4 regions of the Exiguobacterium sp. s46 genome follow, and region 1 is predicted to be linked to each of the others. Evidence: riboswitches for the same ligand, from Rfam matches in the RefSeq annotation. Region 1 holds a riboswitch; each other region holds the start of a gene.
The links. Region 1 has a riboswitch for thiamine pyrophosphate ahead of KNQ08_RS05000 (ECF transporter S component). Riboswitches for the same ligand answer to the same signal wherever they lie in the genome.
Positions count from the first base shown of each region.

Region 2: it holds a riboswitch for thiamine pyrophosphate, as region 1 does, so the genes downstream of both, thiT (energy-coupled thiamine transporter ThiT) here and KNQ08_RS05000 (ECF transporter S component) in region 1, are expected to answer to the same signal.
Region 3: it holds a riboswitch for thiamine pyrophosphate, as region 1 does, so the genes downstream of both, tenA (thiaminase II) here and KNQ08_RS05000 (ECF transporter S component) in region 1, are expected to answer to the same signal.
Region 4: it holds a riboswitch for thiamine pyrophosphate, as region 1 does, so the genes downstream of both, KNQ08_RS02660 (thiamine phosphate synthase) here and KNQ08_RS05000 (ECF transporter S component) in region 1, are expected to answer to the same signal.

Region 1 is NZ_JACSMY010000001.1:946,626-950,023, reverse strand. It holds gene KNQ08_RS05005 (ABC transporter ATP-binding protein) at 1-831, opposite strand, end outside; gene KNQ08_RS05000 (ECF transporter S component) at 828-1,400, opposite strand; TPP riboswitch at 1,501-1,600, opposite strand; gene KNQ08_RS04995 (50S ribosomal protein L25/general stress protein Ctc) at 1,696-2,373, opposite strand; gene KNQ08_RS04990 (GNAT family N-acetyltransferase) at 2,665-3,398, opposite strand, start outside.
Region 2 is NZ_JACSMY010000001.1:1,346,627-1,350,024, reverse strand. It holds gene rsgA (ribosome small subunit-dependent GTPase A) at 1-783, shown strand, start outside; gene rpe (ribulose-phosphate 3-epimerase) at 786-1,442, shown strand; TPP riboswitch at 1,465-1,574, shown strand; gene thiT (energy-coupled thiamine transporter ThiT) at 1,636-2,196, shown strand; gene KNQ08_RS07175 (thiamine diphosphokinase) at 2,198-2,800, shown strand; gene KNQ08_RS07170 (amino acid permease) at 2,855-3,398, opposite strand, start outside.
Region 3 is NZ_JACSMY010000001.1:278,632-282,029, forward strand. It holds gene abc-f (ribosomal protection-like ABC-F family protein) at 1-633, opposite strand, end outside; gene KNQ08_RS01435 (DUF1002 domain-containing protein) at 910-1,791, opposite strand; TPP riboswitch at 1,985-2,091, shown strand; gene tenA (thiaminase II) at 2,166-2,861, shown strand; gene KNQ08_RS01445 (hypothetical protein) at 2,913-3,209, shown strand; gene KNQ08_RS01450 (glycoside hydrolase family 3 protein) at 3,240-3,398, opposite strand, start outside.
Region 4 is NZ_JACSMY010000001.1:519,871-523,268, reverse strand. It holds gene KNQ08_RS02675 (thiazole synthase) at 1-269, opposite strand, end outside; gene thiS (sulfur carrier protein ThiS) at 272-472, opposite strand; gene KNQ08_RS02665 (FAD-dependent oxidoreductase) at 469-1,413, opposite strand; gene KNQ08_RS02660 (thiamine phosphate synthase) at 1,410-2,003, opposite strand; TPP riboswitch at 2,086-2,188, opposite strand; gene nagZ (beta-N-acetylhexosaminidase) at 2,245-3,398, opposite strand, start outside.

The DNA.
Region 1 (3,398 bases):
CGGGTAAGGGGCTTTCGTCGATAATGCAGCGACGTGTAACAAGGGAATGCCTGCTGTAGCGACTGGAGGAAGCACGTGAAGTCGCGCTGCTTGTGGTCCATCTATGGGTAACGTCTCTAACGTGTACGGATACAAAGAAGGAACAGCGATGCCTTTCGATTGAAGCTCTGTATAAGCCTGCGGGAACAAATCCTGCGGATGCGCCGTCGCAGTAATCGATCCGTTCTCAAGTAAGACAACCTGATCGATGTACGGTAAACAGACATCGAGTTGGTGCTCGATCAAGACGATCGTTAAATCATGTTCTTTCTGAATCCGAAAGATCAACGCCATCAGCTCGTGTTGCCCGATCGGGTCAATCTGAGCCGTTGGTTCATCGAGTAATAAGATCGTCGGCTCGAGCGCTAGGACCGCGGCGAGCGCGAGGCGCTGTTTCATCCCCCCGGATAGACTCGCGATTGGTGTCGAGAAGGGGAGAGGGAGACCAACGAGTGCGAGTAAGCGTTCAATGCGTTCCTCCATCTCCGCACGTGGAATCGACCGGTTTTCTAAGCTAAAGGCGATTTCGCGTCCGATCGTTTCCATGCAGAACTGTTCTTCTGGATTTTGGAACAGCACTCCGACCGAACCGGACCGGGTAACGGTACCAGTCTGTTCGACTTCGATCGTCTCCGGTGTCAGTCCGGCTAGGGCATGAAGCAGTGTCGTCTTGCCACTCCCACTGCGTCCAAGCAAAAGGGTCGTTCCTTGCTCGATCGTCAGCGATACATGATCGAGCACCGATTTTATCTGACCCGTATAGCGGATGCTGAGATCGTCGACAGTAATCATGCGACTTCCCGTTTCGCACGTCCTGCCGCAAACCCGTTTAAGACACCGGTCGCAACAAGGCGACGGACGAGAATCGCTGCAAGCAAGCCGCCGAGTAATGCACCACTAATCAATTGTAAACCTGTTGTCGCAAGCAACGTCGTCGTCGTGTAGTAACCGAATCCGTTCGCGATCAGACTATAGACAATGCTACCAATTGCGGCTCCAACACCCGATAACATCAATGTCCAGGTGTCATAACGGTGATAACGCGTCATCGCAAAGACGAGTTCCGCGCCAAGCCCTTGGCAGACCCCGATTAGAAGAGCCGATAAACCAAAGTGACTACCCGTGAACAGCTCGACGGCTGCCGCGACGATTTCCGCGATGAGGGCGGCACCTGGTTTTTGAATGATTGCTGCGACGAGCGGGCTCGCGATGATCCAAATCCCAAACATCCAGTTGGCACCGACAGGTCCAAAGATCGCAGACATCGGTAACCAGAGTGTTGACCAACCGAGATAGATGACCCCGCAAGCGACGGCGAGCATCATCATGACCATGATTTCTTTCATTTTCCAGTGTTGCATCGTGTTCGTCCTCCTTTAAGTGGGGGAGACACCAAAAAAGACCGCCCTCCGTAAAAAAGAGAGCGGTCCTCAGAAAAACTGCGCGCAGCAGGAGTCATTGGATGTGATCGCTCCACTTTCCTACGCTAGTATGAACTAGATCAGGTTCGAAGGGTCCGAAGTGAATCGTCTCAGCCAAATGGGCTCCCCTAGTGGATATAGTAATAGGTGATACGCTGTTCACTTTAGGCAATCTTCTGTCTATTGTCAAGACACAAAAAAACGATACGCCACGAAGGGCGTATCGATAAACGACTTATTTGTTATCTTCGTTCTCTTCTTTTGCTTCTTCTGAAGACTCTTCCGTAGCTTCCGCTTCGTTGTCTTCACTAGCTTCCGCTTGCGCCTCAGCTTCTGCTTCTTCGATTTCCTCAAGATCCTGCTCGAGTGTAGATTCGACGACAGCTGCGACTTGAATGTCGCCTTCTGTGACGATACGGAAATCTTTTTGTTCCGGAAGATCAGCTACAGAGATCGAATCGCCGATTTCGAGGTTCGTGACGTCGACTTCGACGTTCTCTGGTAATTTATCTGGTGTTGCTGCGACTGTTACTTTAAAGAGTGTCTGTGACAGGAATCCGCCGACTTTAGCGCCAGCTGCTTCGCCGACGAGTACGACGTCTGCTTCGACTTCTGTCTCTTCATCCATTTTAACAGCGATGAATTCAACGTGATCGACAGTTGGTGTGAAGACATCCATATCACGACGGTTGATCAAGACGTTAATATTTTTACCGTCGAGTTTCAGTGAAATCAAGACGTTCTCACCGTTTTCTCGAACGATTTTAAGCAATTCTTTTTCTTCAAATGCGATTGGTGTACTTTCCACTTTGTAACCATACACGACACCAAGAGCTTTTCCTTCATGACGTAATTGTTTACGGAGTGAGCGTGGACGTACCTCGCGTTTTTCGGCTGTTAATTTAACTGACATGTTCATTTCCCCCTTGAATTTGGTATAGCCCTCAAAAGGTAATGAATGTAGGAGCAGGACAAGTCCTGAACAATATGAAACATGCTAAGACAATCGGTTTCAGACTCGCTTTGAATCTGACGCTTTCGTGACTTTGCATTTCTCTCCCAGGTCATTACGCTGATATTGAGAAACATGTGTGAGTAAGTCACCGTTTGATGCGGTGCTAGTGAGTTTATACCCCTATGTTTTAAATCCTTAAACCTCTAATTTTTATTTTTTAAAGTCGAAAGACCTCCAAACCGCTTGAAATCAAGGGTTGAGAGGTCTTTCGTTTTTTTCATTTTTTATGGTGATGCGTTGGTTTTCACGGACCAACACGCGGATGAGACGTTCGATGTGCCGCATCGTCGTCTGTCCCATCGTTGAGATTTGGAGCCATTGATTACGGACGAGATAGTCGCTTTCATATTGAACATGATAGCCCTGAATCCGAAGAGCGTCTCCTAAAGCGGTTGCCGACGGATGAACGATCGTCAGAATTCCCGGCGCTTGCGCTTCTTGAGTCGCAAGAAGGTTGAAACCAGTAGCGCGAACGGCTTGTTCGAGATAGGTCATCTTGATGGCTGCTTGATCGAGATCAAGGGCATCCAGCGCTGCCTGACAAGCCAGCAACAAGTTCGATGAGCCGGAAAAGGCGACGCCTTCCGCATAGAGTCCGAGATCCAGATAACGTGGAATTCGTGGAGAAGGTAGGATGCTGTCTGTATGACCGATGAACGCAAGACCCGGTAAACCCCCAATTGCCTTTCCGGAGACGGTCGTGACGAATCTGCAGCCAGCGTATGAGAAACGTCCGGTCCCGACGGCGCTGATCGCATCGACGATGAGTGCGGTTCGTTGATCTAATAGCGCTTTTACCGCATCGAGATCGTAGAGAACGCCCGTAGACGTCTCACAATGCGTCAACCAAATCCAGTCGTACTCCGTTTGATGCAGTTGACTTGCGAGTTGTTCCAAGTCGATCGGGTGACCGGACGGAAGCA
Region 2 (3,398 bases), 400 kb from region 1:
CGCGGCATCAGTCCAGTCGTCGGAGACGAGGTCGTTCTTCATATCGAAAGTGAGACAGGATATATTCTCGAAGTGAAGGAGCGGGACAACTTTTTAGTACGCCCTCCAGTCGCGAATATCGACCAGGCATTGCTCGTCGTCTCGGCGGCAGAACCTGATTTTTCAGCGCACTTGCTCGACCGATTTCTCGTTTTGATCGAAGCGAAGGAAATTCAACCCGTCATCCTATTGACGAAGATGGATTTGCTGGACGATGTTAAAGGACCGGCTGTCCGAGAGGCGATTGCCGCTTACCGGAAGATTGGGTATACGGTCATCGAGACATCAAGTGAGACGTTGGCAGGTATTGAGCAAGTCCGTCCGTTACTTGCTGGAAAAACGAGCGTTCTCGCCGGACAATCCGGTGTCGGGAAAAGTTCATTGCTCAATGCACTGGAACCCTCTCTTGATTTAGAAACAAGTGCGATCTCGAAATCACTCGGACGCGGACGTCATACGACGCGCCACGTCACATTGATGCCGCTTGCCGAAGGATTGATTGCCGATACGCCAGGTTTCTCGAACCTCGATTTTCCGTATGATATGGAAATCGAGGATGTACGGTGGAGTTTCCCTGAATTCGTGGCTGTACAAGACGATTGTAAATACCGAGGTTGCTTGCATTTGAATGAACCCGGTTGTGCCGTCAAGGAAGCAGTCGAAGCTCAAGAAATCATGTCCTCTCGTTATGAGAACTATGGTATGTTTATAGACGAAATCAAGAATCGAGCCCGGAGGTATTGAAGATGATTAAAATTGCACCATCTATCTTATCAGCAGATTTTGCGAATCTCGAGCGTGATGTCAAAGCAGTCGAAGCAGCAGGCGCGGACTATATCCATTTCGATGTCATGGACGGTCAGTTCGTACCGAACATCTCGTTTGGATTACCTGTGCTTAGCAGTTTACGTCAAAAGACGGATATGATTCTCGATGTCCATTTGATGATCGACCAGCCAGAACGTTTCGTTGAAGATTTCGTCAAGGCAGGGGCAGACATCGTGACGTTCCACGTCGAAGCGACGAATCATGTCCATCGTGTCTTGCAACAAATCAAAGCAGCGGGTGCAAAGGCAGGGGTCGTCTTGAATCCCCATACGCCATTATCAACGATTGAACACGTCCTTGAGGATGTCGATATGGTATTATTGATGACGGTCAATCCGGGCTTTGGTGGACAAGCCTTCATCGAGCGTGTCATGCCGAAACTCGCAGCACTCGCGCAAATGAAAGCAGATCGTGGGCTGACATTTGAAATCGAGATTGACGGTGGCGTTAATCCGGAAACGGCAAAGCTTTGCATCGATAACGGTGCGAACGTTCTCGTCGCTGGATCGGCAATCTACAATGCACCAGATTATGCGGAAGCGATTACTAGCATTCGTCAAGGGGCTGCCGTATAATAAGAACGAGAAAACGAAATATGATGACCGCAAGGGGTGTCGCTTGAAAAGCGGCTGAGAGGAGTCTTTTAGACTTTAACCCTTCGAACCTGTTCCGTTCAAACGGACGTAGGGATGTGGCGCACGCAGGCAGTACGGCGTTCGTCGTACTGCCTTTTTGCGTCCTCTCGTACAATGAAGGAGGAAAAATAGCATGAAACGGTTACAAATGATGATGGAAATTGCCATCTTCGCCAGTCTCGGAGTCGTCTTTGATTTACTGATTCCATTCAAAATGCCACAAGGTGGCTCGATCAGCTTAGCGATGTTACCGATCTTCGTCATGGCATTTCGCCACGGTGTCGTCGGAGGTGTCGTCACGGGAGCACTTGTTGGTACGATTCAATTGATGTTTGCCCCACAAGTCTTGACGATCGTTCAACCGATGCTTGACTATACGATTGCGTATGGTGTCGTCGGATTAAGTGGTCTGTTCGCGCGTCAAGTCAGACTAGCCGCGCGCAATGGACAAAAGAAAAGCTTGATGGCGTTCGTTCTCCTTGCGACGTTATTAGGAGCAGGGCTCCGTTATATCTGTCATGTCATCAGCGGAATCGTATTTTTTGCCAAGTATGCAAAAGGTCCAGTCGTGGAGTACTCTTTCGTCTATAATGCAACGTATATGGTTCCTTCGTACATTTTATGTGGAATCGTAGCAGGAATTTTATTCACGACTGCACCACGCTTACTACGTTATTCGGCACGAGGCGTCTGAGATGCGGGCGATTCTCGTCTGTGCCGGTCCACAAGAAGAAGTGCCGGATTTACGGACGTTTTGTCAGCCGGGTGATTTTATCGTCGGTGTCGATGGTGGTGTTCAGACGATTGAATCGTTTGGGCTGACATGCGACCTGACGATTGGTGATTTTGATTCGCTTGGTTATGTACCAGAAGGGGCAATCGTTCATCCGGCCGAGAAAGATGAGACGGATCTCGAACTGGCACTTCGTACAGCATCAGAGATGAAACGGTTTGAGGATACCATCATCATCGGGGCGACAGGTGGGCGGCTCGACATGACCGTCCAAAATGTGTACCTGTTGAAGCGATATCCAGAGACCAGACTCGTGACGAAACGAGAAGAGGTGCGATACTTGGCTGAGGGAACGTATGCAGTCGAAGCAGGGAGCTATCATTATCTTTCTTTCATTCCACTCGTACCATCGACTTTAAGCTTATCCGGAGTCAAATATCCACTCGATGCACATCCCGTACCCGTCGGAGGTTCCTTGACCGTTAGTAATGAATGGCGTGCGTCAGAAGCGAAAGTAGAGCTCCACCAAGGAGAACTATTGATGATGCGGACGCTTAAGGAATAGAACAATCATATGAAAGAGGCCGTGGACAAATCCACGGCCTCTTTTTGTATGAAATTATTCTTCGAGTTGAGAAGGGGCGACACGGATGTCGCTTTGGGCGGATAGATGTTTTCCTTTGACGAAGAGATGATAACTTCCCCACATGACGAGGAAGAAAGGAACACCGATGTATAGAGCGATTCGTTGATCCGCTTGAAACGCAAGACTGACGAGGACGACGACGTTTAACGTCAGCGAAATCAGTGGTAACACCGGATAGAGTGGTGTCTTGAATTTCAGTTCGGATAAATCGTGTCCGTTTCGGACGAACTGACGACGAAACGCGAGCTGAGAAGCAGAGATGGAAATCCAGCCGACTTGAGCGCCAAGTCCGGCTAAGGACAAGAGCCAAATGAAGACGGTATCCTCTGCGAAAAACGCGGTCAGGAGCGATAACATCGCAAACATCATCGTAAAGAGTAAAGCGCGCATCGGCACACCACGTGCATTGACGTAAGATAATTTCTTTGAAATCATCCCTTCTTGCGCCATCGCCCATAACATCCGAGTCGCCGCATATAATCCGGAGTTTCCGACGGACAATAGTGCCGTCAAGACG
Region 3 (3,398 bases), 670 kb from region 1:
CAGGATGGTTCCTGTGTAGTCCCGTAAGAACTGCTCTAGCCATTCCACGGCAGCTAAATCAAGATGGTTCGTCGGTTCGTCAAGAATGAGCAGATTTGGCTCCATGAGTAACATGCGACCGAGACAAATCTTCGTCTGTTCACCACCGCTCAACTGGTGGAAAGGACGAGTGAGTAACGGACGAAGGTGTAACCCGTTCACCATGCGCTCGATTTTCGAGTCGAGTAGATAGCCATCCTTTTGTTCGAACGCATTCGTCGCTTCCGCATATCGTGCGAGTAACGCATCCAGATTCTCTGGTGCTGTCGCCATCATTTGCTCCAACTGTTGCATCCGAGAACGGATCGCGAGGATGTCTTCAAACGCTGTCCAAAGGACGTCGAGTCCGGTCATCGTCTCACTATATACAGGAAGTTGTTCCAAATAGCCGATCGTCAAACCGCTCTTTTGATAGATGACACCACCGTCCGGTTGCTCAAGGCGAGCGAGCAAGCGGAGTAATGTCGTCTTGCCACTCCCGTTTCGTCCAATTAGACCGACACGGTCGTGTTCGTTTAAGAAGAGGGAAACATCCGTTAAGATCGTTTCGCCTCCGAATTGTTTGGTTAGGTGTTGAATGTCGCAAATCATCATAATCAATTGATCCTTTCGCGCGCATCAAAAAAAGGAGAGCGCAAATAGCACTCTCCATCACGTGTGAAAGATGCGCTTTGCTGTATTTTTCAATCATGAAGTTCTAAAAAAGGGCAGAGGGGTGCCTTAGAACGCCATTCCATGAAAAATCGCGCGCAACAGATACAATTGTTCCATCAACCAGTGTTTGCACGCGGCAAAGTCCATCTTTTCACACCACCTTTCGTTTCAGATATCTCTAGTTTACTATTTTTTTGTCAGTTACGGAAGTCTGAATTATTTGAACACGCCAGCGATTGAACTGAAGAAGTCACTGAGTCCATCGAATAATTTAGCGAAGAAACCTTTCGTTTCTTCTGATGTTGCGAACGCGTGGATGTCTTGCCCCGCATTTTTCAAACCACTCTCGATTTGTCCCCAGTTGATGTTCGCTTGCTCCATTTGATTGAATAGATTCGTCAACCGGTCCATTTGTGCGTCAGACAACTGGATATTGTTGTTTTGAATGACTTGGACGATCAGGTTTTCGATCTCGACTTTGGTTTCCGGTTTTTGATTGGCGATCTCAGCCTTGATCTCATTCATTAAGTCAGCGACTTTATCCGTGCCGACCGTTTTTCCGACGTCTGATGTGACCGATAATTCTTGCTGTGCTAAATCCTTGCGTTCGTCACTTAACTTAATTCCAGTCTCAGCGGAAGTTTGATCGTACGCTTTCATGATTCCTGTCAGTGCCGATGTCCCGGTCACCTTGTAGGGAGAAGTGATCGTGATATCGGCATCTTTGACACCCGCTGTGACGAGAGCGTTGAGATACATATCCTTTGTCACCCATGTGATGTTCTCCGTCGAGACGGAAAGTCCATCACCTTTTTCCGTCAGTTCGATCTTAGCCGACGAATACATGTTGCCACCTTTTTGCGACTGTGGAATGTTTTTCCCGAGATATTTTTCTTCGTCAGCAGAAGTGGCGATGATCGGTGTGATGCCTTCCGGTGCATTGAGACGGGAAAGCACCCATGCTTTATCCTTTGCGCCGAGCGACTCCCCGAGTGTGACGATCGTCTTATCGACGACTTGTTCGGCAGATGCGGCTGTCGGGAGTAATAGAGCAGAAGCGATAACGGCTGACGCCATGATTTTTGTTGGTGTATGCATAATGAAATCCTCCAATTGTAAGTAACAGAATGAATTATAGTATCAGGTACTAAAGTTAGTGTACGAGAACGAAAGAAGTTCGGAATCGGTCTGTAGATGGAGACGGCATCCGTCTTCTGACACTCCATAGTATAGCGAAAAGAGGACAACTTGACTTCCGTTTTCAGCATGCTATAGTGGATGGGAATCGAATAATGACCACTAGGGGAGTCGGTAGACCGACTGAGACGAACGAAGACGTTCGGACCCTTTGAACCTGATTAAGTTCGTACTTACGGAGGGAAGTGGCGTCAAGTCTTGTTCTTCTTGCGCCATGCCCGTGTGTTTCGGGGTGGTGTTTTTTCGTTTCATAACTAAACGAGGAGGATGAGATCATGACATTCACACAAGAAATCAAACAAGCGGCACAAGCGTACTGGGATAGTAGTTTTACGCACCCATTCGTACAAGGAATCGGGGAGGGGACGTTACCGCTCTCGAAATTTCGGCATTACGTCATGCAGGATGCCTATTACTTAAAACACTTTGCGAAGATTCAAGCGAAGGCAGCGTCAAAAGCAGACGACTTCGCGACGATCGCGACACTTGCCGAACATGCTACTTCGACTTACGAGGCAGAGTTGAGCTTACATCAATCATTTTTTGAGCCGCTCGGTATTACGGAAGCAAATCTTGAAGCATTTGAACCGGCACCGACAGCATATGCGTATGTCTCCCACATGCATCACGCGAGTGAAGGAACGCTCGGTGAGACGATTGCTGCTATCTTGCCATGTTACTGGTTGTATTATGAAGTCGGACAGCAATTACTGACGTGTACTCCGGAAGAAAAAATCTATCAGCAATGGATCGACACGTACAGCTCGGAATGGTTTGAAAAGGTCGTCTTTGAACAGATTGCACGGCTTGATGCACTGGCGGAACAAGCGAGCCCGACGGAACGCGAGCGGATGAAACGTCATTTCGTGACAAGTTGTTACTATGAGTTACTCTTCTGGCACATGGGGTGGACGGAAGAGACGTTCACGTCGGTCTACGAAAAGATTCCAGCACGCCCGGTATCTTCTTAAACCAGTAGATGGTAGAATTAGGAATACCATCTGGTGAAAGTAGGGATTGGAATGGAAATCGTAGTCATCGCACTCGTGATCCTCGCGGCATATGCTATGCAACGAATGCTTGGTAAAGTCAAAGTAAGATTTGTAGGACTTATCATCCCAACGTTGATTGTGTTATCCGGTATATCCGCATCGACTCGAAACTTCAAGGTAGCGTATAGCATGGGAAGCTATATTTCTGCTGTTCTTGTCATCGTCGTCTATGCACTGCTGACTTATTGGTTATACCGCGTCTACCATCGTGCGAAAGAAGAAACTGAATATCCGTATCAATCATTAAAAGACCGAGGCATCCTTTAAGGAGCTTCGGTCTTTTGGTGTATCACGTCATCATTTTTTCCAGTTTTTAAAGCCGTCACCGAATTCGAGATGCAGTTGATCGGTAAAGACACCGTTCTGAAAGACCGGCACATCAACCGGTAAAGTGCCTTGCGGTTTGAACGTTCCGAAGATCGCTCGGATACCTGCAGGCAGGTTCGGTCCCGCTGA
Region 4 (3,398 bases), 430 kb from region 1:
CCGGATGCCCGCGCAAGCTTCGCAAGCCGAACAGCTTCTTCCGCCGTCTTCGCACCGGCCGTGTTCGGCAGTAAATCGTACTTCGCTAAATCAAGCGACTCCAAAAAATTCGCTTGTTGTTTGTCAAAGATGTCGAGCCGACGGACGGCGAACGTCAAGATTTGTGAAGCAGACGCATCGATTGCTTCTTGCTGTACGGTAGCGTCCGTATATTTCCCTGTTCCGAGTAATAATCGTGATTCAAATGTCTTTTCTCCAATTTTCAGCATGTTTATCCTCCTCCTACGAAATGAACGATTTCAAATGTGTCATTGTCCCGAATGACCGTCTGACCATACGCCGCGCGATCGATGATTTGTCGATTCTGTTCGACGATGACGAGCTTTTCCCCTAAGCCAAGTTGCGTGAGCATGTCCTCGATCGTTTCAATCTGATCGATCGTGTGGTCATTGCCGTTAATCGTAATGTTCATCGGACTTCCTCCTTCTGAATCAACCGTAATGTATTTGCCAAGACTTCCGCTGTCGCCGGTGCGAGTAATATGCCATGCCGATGATGCCCCGTCGCTAGGAAGATCCGACGGGATGAATCGGCGACTCCGATATATGGCAAGCCAGACGCCGTTTGTGGTCGTATACCGGACCAGACTTCTTCGATGACCGCGTCACGAATCGGTGGATACAGTCGTTCTGCTGCTTGAAGCAATGACGTGACCCCTGCGACACTGACACCGATCGTCTCGTCGTGCGGCAGTTCGGTCGCACCGATCAAAATCCGACCGTCTGCTTTCGGAACGAGGTAGACGGCGTCATCAAACAGGATCGAGCGTAACGGCTGACCCGCGAGACGGACGGCGAGACATTCCCCTTTGACCCCATATGTCGCGATCGAAATGCCGGCTGTATCGAGCAAGGCTTGCGACCCGCGTCCGGCAGCGACCGTCACTGTTCGTCCGGTCCACGTTCCCGCGTTCGACTCGACCTTGATGAAGTCATCGCTCTCTTCGAAGCGTGTGACATCTACCTGTTCTTCAATCGATATGCCACGTGCGTGTAAGGCATACATCAATGCAGTCGTCAGTCGTCGTGGATCGATTTGACCGACAGCTGGAAACAGATGCTCGCGTCCTTTACGTTTTAACAAAAACGGTTGTTCCCGGTACCCACAATCGATGCCTGTCTCTCGCTCGAGACGACGTGCAAGCAGTGGATACAGACGACGACTTCGCGCGGCAAGTGCATGCAATTCTGCTCTCAGCTCGATGTCCGTCGCAAGCATCCCGGCAGCCGCTCGGCTTGTCCCTTGTCCGCATGTTCCACGTTCTAAGACGACGACGGATTCATTCTGACAGGCGAGACCGTAAGCAAGCGTCAACCCGATGACTCCGCCGCCGATGATGATGTGATCCGTCATACGCGAACCCCCTGGTAACGCTTGACGGCGGCGAGTGGATCCGATTGACCGAGAATACCCGATAAGACAGCGATTCCGGTTGCCCCGGTCGCTGCGATTTCAGGCATGCGTTCTGGTGTGATCCCGCCGATTGCAATGACTGGTTTCGTCGTGAAGGTGACGACTTGCTTCAAGGCGTCAATCCCTCGTGGTGGCATGTTCGGCTTCGACGCTGTCGAATAAATATGACCGTACAGCAGTCGGTCGGCTCCTTCCGCTTCTGCTGCTAGTGCCTCTGCTAGTGAATGAACGGATTTCCCGATGACGAGGTCCGGAAAATGACGTCGCACATCGCGGACACGCAAGGAACGGCGCGTCAACTGCACACCGATGCCGGCGACATGGGCGACATCGATCCGGTCATGAACGGTTAACTGATCAAGCGAATAACCATGCGCAAGGAGTGCGTCAATCAGATCAAGTAATTCTGCTGCTGACAAGTTCGGTTCACGTAGATGTAGCTGATCCGTATAAGGTTGAAGCGATTGAAAAGTCTTTATTTCGTCAATCGGATGGATGGATCCCGTCGAAATCAGATGTAGACGCATCATGTTCTTCCTTTCCATACGAAAAAGGACCACTCCCGATGTTGAAGGGAGTGGTCCGAAAATGCGCTGAAGCGCTAAGGATATCTAAGGTTTCGAGCCACTTCCCTCCGCTAGTACGAACTAGATCAGGTTCAAAGGGTCCGGATACTTCCGTCTCAGTCTGCTGGGAGACTCCCCTAGTGTCTTTTCGTGTTTAATTGGCTTGCCCCATTAGTCTAGCATGAGTCGCTTTGCTTCGCTAGTCCTAGTTGAGCGCTTCCACTTGCTGAATCAGTTCCGATTTCGTTGGTCGCTGTTGCTCTTGGCTGTCGGCATACGTCTGCTTCAGCTTCAGGATGCGCATTACTTTGGCATCGAGCATCTCCGGCGTCAGCGTTTTGTCTTTGACGGCTTGCATCACTTCAGCATGGACCTTTGTGTAAGCACCTGCCTCTGAAAACATCGCCATATCAGCTCCATTGACGAGCGACTGACGTGCCGCTTCTGCGAGACCATATTGTTTCGTGATCGCCCCCATGACGAGATCATCCGTGATGATGACACCGTTGAATCCGAGTTGTTGACGCAAGAGGTCAGTCAAGATCGGCTTTGAGAGCGAGGACGGATTCATATCGTCATACGCGGGATAGAGAATATGGGCGACCATCACCATCTCGGCGCCCTCTTGAATCGCTTCTTGGAACGGTAACAGCTCCGTCCGCTTCAATTCTTCCTTTGATGCCGTCACTTTCGGTAGCCCGACATGGGAATCGACACTCGTATTGCCGTGACCGGGAAAATGTTTGACGACCGGAATCGTTCCCGTCTCCTGCATCCCGTGCATCAGTGCCGTACCAAGCGTCGCGACGGTATTCGGATCAGCACTTAACGCACGGTCGCCAATGATCGGATTGTTCGGATTACTGTTGACGTCAAGGACCGGCGCGAAGTCCATGTTGAAGCCATAAAAACGTGACAAATGTCCGAGCGTACGTCCGACGTCTTCCATTTTCACTTCATCTGCTCCTTGCGCCATCCGTTGACTCGTCGGTAGACGTAATCGTTGATCCGGTACCCGGCTGACGCGTCCGCCTTCTTCATCAATCCCGACGAACGCATACGGTTTTTGGTTCGTCTCTTGAATCGCACGCGTGAACGTCAAGAGTTGCTCTTCCGACGTGATGTTTCCGCCGAGCAGTAAGACCCCACCAATCGCATGCGTCTTTAACAGTTTCCGGTCAGCTGCTGAAAGTTCCGTGCCGGCGACTCCGATGTAGAGCAGTTGATCGATCTTTTCTGACGTCGACATCGCTTCAAGTTGCTGCTTTAATCGTGCTTGTTGTCGTTCTTCTTTCGTTGGCTCAGGCTTCGGTTTCTTTTCTTCTGTCGGATGCTTCGTTTCCGGTTGTGATGGTTTCG